2 regions of the Micromonospora pisi genome follow, and region 2 is predicted to be linked to the other one. Evidence: predicted binding sites of a transcription regulator. Region 2 holds the regulator's gene; the other holds the start of a gene.
What was found. Region 2 encodes HspR, which represses chaperone genes until heat shock. Its sites were predicted from a motif close to TTGAGTNNNNNNNACTCAA; they were not measured.
Positions count from the first base shown of each region.

Region 1: a site for HspR is predicted at 1,198-1,216, ahead of lon (endopeptidase La). Genes of this name have one in related genera too.

Region 1 is NZ_RBKT01000001.1:7,800,315-7,802,709, forward strand. Features, by position in the region: gene BDK92_RS33425 (ABC transporter substrate-binding protein) at 1-207, opposite strand, end outside; gene BDK92_RS33430 (excalibur calcium-binding domain-containing protein) at 424-1,032, opposite strand; gene lon (endopeptidase La) at 1,239-2,395, shown strand, end outside.
Region 2 is NZ_RBKT01000001.1:4,077,761-4,080,155, reverse strand. Features, by position in the region: gene BDK92_RS17250 (nucleotide exchange factor GrpE) at 1-29, shown strand, start outside; gene dnaJ (molecular chaperone DnaJ) at 125-1,321, shown strand; gene BDK92_RS17240 (heat shock protein transcriptional repressor HspR) at 1,349-1,789, shown strand; gene BDK92_RS17235 (serine hydrolase) at 1,958-2,395, shown strand, end outside.

The DNA of each region.
Region 1 (2,395 bases), 3.7 Mb from region 2:
CTCCAGCTTCACCTCCAGCTTGCGTTCGCTGAAGAATCCTTTTTGGACGCCGAGGTAGATGGGGGCGACGTCGAGGATCGGGATGACCCCGACGGTGATCTTCCTGGTCGCGTCGGCGCTCCGGCTGTCGGCGCTCTGACCGCCTCCGTCACCACAGGCGGTCAGCAGCAGCGCCGTGGACAACAGGAGGGCGAGCTTTCTGCGCATCATGGTGCTCCCGATCCGGCCGACGACGGTGGGACGTCCGGCCAACCCCGTGTGAATCGCGAAGGCGAATGCCACTATGGACCCTAGAGTCCGCCCGGTCGGCCGGTCAACAAATAGCCGATCGGCGATCGTCGTTGCCGGTGCGGTTGCCGGTTGCCGGTTGCCGGTGTCGGTGTCGGTGTCGAGCCAATGCTGTGCGTGGTACGACCCGGGTGGCTAGTCCTTGTCCTTCTCACAGGCCACGCCGTCGCCGTCCTTGTCCAGCTTGGTCGAGTAGCCCGGGTCGCCGACCCGCAACGGGGTCACACCCGCCTTGCGGGCCTGGCCGCAGTTCTTGTAGACGACCAGCGACTGGGTGGGCTGGGCTGTTGTCGGCGACACCGCGGGCTGCCCGGTGGGCGCGGTCCGGGGTGGAGTGGTGGTGGTGCGTGGACCGGGGTTGGTCTGGACAACCGGCCGGTCCTGCCGAGCCGGAGGTGTCGTCCCGGTCGGAGGTCGGGGGGTCGGAGGTGCCGGCGGCGGCGCCACCCGTACCGGGGCCGGTGACGCCCCGTCGGGTGCGAGCGCGGTGGTGGTCGGGCTCTGTCCGGCGAAGACGGCGCCCAGTGTCGCCGCGCTGATGCCCAGGGTCACCAGCAGTGCCAGGGCGAAGAGCCAGAAGCGTCGGCGGTTCGGGCTGCCGGGACGGGCGGGGACCTCGTGGGGCGAGGGCTCCGGCGGGCGGGGGACGGGCGACCGGTAGCGCGCGGCTGCCTGGTTGCCCCGTCGGTAGGCGACCGCTCGGGGCACCTGCCGCTGGTTGTCGAGGGGCGGCGGCTGGCTCACACGAGCAGGCTACAGGTGTGCAATGAAGCTGGCCGATACCGCCCAGGGGTGCGGGAAAGTGTGGGATCGATCCGGCCCCGCCGTGGCGACACCGGAGTGCCGGGTCACCGGAGGGTGGATCTGTGCCTTGCGTCACAGCCTGGAACACGGGACACCATTTGTTACTTGAGTCGTACAGGCTCAACTCAAACGATGGCAGGTGTTCGATGGCAACTCTTCCGGTTCTGCCCCTGACCGACGCAGTCCTGCTGCCCGGGATGGTCATCCCGGTGACCCTCGACCCGAGCACCCAGGCTGCCGTCGACGCCGCCCGCGCGTCGGGCGACAAAAAGGTCCTCGCGGTGCCCCGGGTCGACGGGGAGTACGGCTCGATGGGCGTGATCGCCCTGATCGAGAAGGTCGGTCGGCTACCCAGCGGCGAGCCGGCGGCCGTGGTCCGGGGTACCACCCGGGCCCGGATCGGTTCCGGTGTGCCCGGACCCGGGGCGGCGCTCTGGGTCGAGGCGACCGAACTCGACGAGGCCACGCCGAACGGCAAGGCCAAGGAACTCGCCCGCGAGTACAAGGCGCTCGCCACCTCGCTGCTCCAGGAGCGCGGCGCGTGGCAGGTCATCGACGCCCTCGAGCGGATGACCGACCTCTCCGAACTCGCCGACTCGGCCGGGTACGCACCCTGGCTCAGTCTGCCTCAGAAGATCGAACTTCTCACCGCGCCCGACGTGACGACGCGGCTGGAACTGCTCGTCGGCTGGGTCCGTGACCACCTCGCCGAGCAGGAGGTCACCGAGCGGATCAACTCCGACGTACGCGAGGGACTGGAGAAGTCCCAGCGCGAGTTCCTGCTCCGGCAGCAGCTCGCCGCGATCCGCAAGGAGCTGGGGGAGGACGAGCCGGACGGCTCGGCCGACTACCGGTCCCGGGTCGAGGCCGCCGACCTGCCGGAGAAGGTGCGCGAAGCGGCCATGCGCGAGGTCGGCCGGCTGGAGCGGGCCAGTGACGCCTCCCCGGAGGCGGGCTGGATCCGTACCTGGCTGGACACGGTGCTGGAGATGCCGTGGACGACCCGTACCGAGGACAACACCGACCTGGCCGCGGCCCGTGAGGTGCTCGACGCCGACCACGCCGGCCTGACCGACGTCAAGGACCGGATCCTGGAGTACCTGGCGGTACGGAACCGTCGGGCCGCCCGCAACCTCCAGGTCGTCGGCGGCCGTGGTTCCGGCGCGGTGCTCGCCCTCGCGGGTCCCCCCGGAGTGGGTAAGACCAGCCTCGGTGAGTCGGTCGCACGGGCGCTCGGCCGCAAGTTCGTCCGGGTCTCCCTCGGCGGTGTACGCGACGAGGCGGAGATCCGGGGCCACCGGCG
Region 2 (2,395 bases):
CACTTGTGGCCGTCGCAGACCCGGAGTAGTTGAATTCGACTGTCATGATCGGGGCGCACCGGAGCCGTCACACGGCGGGTGGGGTACGCCCCGATCACGACACCAGGGAGGGGGTGGACGACTGATGAGTTCCAAGGACTGGCTGGAGAAGGACTTCTACGCCGTACTGGGTGTGGGCAAGTCCGCCTCCTCCGACGAAATCAAGAAGGTGTACCGGAAGCTGGCCCGGGAGTCGCACCCGGACCACAACCCGGGGGACCCGCAGGCCGAGGAGCGGTTCAAGGCCGTCTCCGAGGCGTACCACGTTCTCTCCGACGAGCGGAAGCGCCGCGAGTACGACGAGATGCGGTCGCTCTTCGGCTCGGGCGCGTTCCGGCGCAACGCCCGCGCCGGTGGTCAGCCCGGCCCGGGCGGTTACCCGTTCGACGTCTCCGACCTGTTCGGTAACGCCGGTCAGGCCGGCGGTGCCGGTGACCGCCGGTTCGGCGGTGCCGGTTTCTCCGACCTGTTCAGCTCGATCTTCTCGGGCGGTGGCGCCGCCGCACCCGGTGCCCGTGGCCCGGCGCGCGGGCGTGACGTCGAGGCCGAGGTGGCGCTCGACTTCAACGACGCCGTACGCGGGGTGACCCTGCCGCTCACCCTGCGGGCGCCCGGTGTCTGCGACACCTGCCACGGTGACGGCGCCAAGCCCGGCACCCAGCCGCGTGCCTGCCCGCAGTGTCACGGCGCCGGCGTGGTCACCCGCAACCAGGGGTCGTTCAGCTTCTCCGAGCCGTGCCGGGAGTGCCAGGGCGTCGGCACGGTGGTGGAGGAGAAGTGCCCGGAGTGCCTCGGCACCGGCGGGGTGACCAAGACCCGCACCCTCAACGTACGGTTCCCGGCCGGGGTCGCTGACGGTCAGCGGATCCGGCTCGCCGGCCGGGGTGAACCGGGCGAGCGCGGCGGTCTGGCCGGCGACCTGTACGTCCTGGTCAAGGTCCGTGGCGACGACCTCTTCGGGCGCAGCGGCGACGACCTGACCCTGACCGTGCCGATCACCTTCGCTGAGGCGGCGCTCGGCACCGACCTGCGGCTGCCGACCATGGACGGTGCGGTGACCCTGCGGGTGCCACCCGGCACGCCGAGCGGCCGGATCCTGCGGGCGCGGGGTAAGGGCGTGGTCCGCCGCGATGGACAGCAGGGTGACCTGTTGGTGACCGTGGAGGTGATGGTGCCGTCGCAGCTCTCCCCGGAGGCGCGCGAGGCACTGGAAATGTTCGCCAAGCAGAGTCCGGCGGCCGCGCGGGAACATCTTGACGCCCGGGTGCGTCGGGTTAGTTAGTGGTGACGGAAGCGGAGGTGAGTGGCGATGCCTGAAGAGATCATCATCTCGGTCGAGCAGTCGTCCGATGCCAAGGTGCTGATGATTTCGGTGGCGGCCCGGATGGCGGGGATGCACCCACAGACCCTCCGCCAGTACGACCGGATGGGCCTGGTCCAGCCGGGTCGGGCGGCCGGTGGCGGGCGGCGGTACAGCGCCCGCGATGTCGCCCTGCTCCGTGAGGTGCAGCGGCTCAGCCAGGACGACGGGGTGAACCTCGCCGGCATCAAGCGGATCATCGGGCTGGAACAGCTCGTCGACGAGTTGCAGCAGCGGATGGAACAGCTCGAGAGCGAGTTGGAGCACGCGTACCGCCGGGTTGCGGAACTGGAGGCGGCGGCTGCCGCCGGTCCGTTCCCGCGCCGCGACCTGGTGCCGACCAACCAGGTGTCGACAGCCCTCGTCGTCTGGCGCCCACGCCGCCCGTAATCCGTCCGACGAAAGACCCGAACGCCCCGCATTCCCGCCCGGGATGCGGGGCGTTGGCCTAGTTTGGGACTGCCGGTTCGGGTCGGGATTCACGGGGGGTCCCGATCCGGACCGGGTCAGCGGGAGGCGGCCGGGCCCGGCCGAACGATGATCCGTAAGGTCGTTGGTGTGATCTTGCGATTCGATGTCCGGGCGCGGGGCGGGTTCCACCAGCCGGACAGCCGGCGAGTGCCGGATCGCCGGGCGGCCTGGTCACGCCGGCCCCTGACGGCCATGGTCGGCCTGATGCTGGCGGTGCTCCCGGTCGCGGGCTGTGGCGGCGGCGACGATGCTGCCGCTGGTGGGGGCGATGCCGCCGCTGCCGGAGGCGCGGTCGCCGGGTGGGGCTCAGCGGCGGGTACGACCGGCGTCCCCAGCCCGGCACCGGGTCCCGGCGGTGCGAGCGCATCCCCCTCCGGACCTGCCGGTTGTCGTCCCGTCAACGGTTGGGACTGCACCTGGCAGAAGCGGTTCGCCACGGTCAGCGAACTGGTGGGAAAGAAGCCCGGCTCGCTCGGGGTCGAGCTGCGGGACCGGCGGACCGGTGCGGTGTGGCGGGTCGGTGCG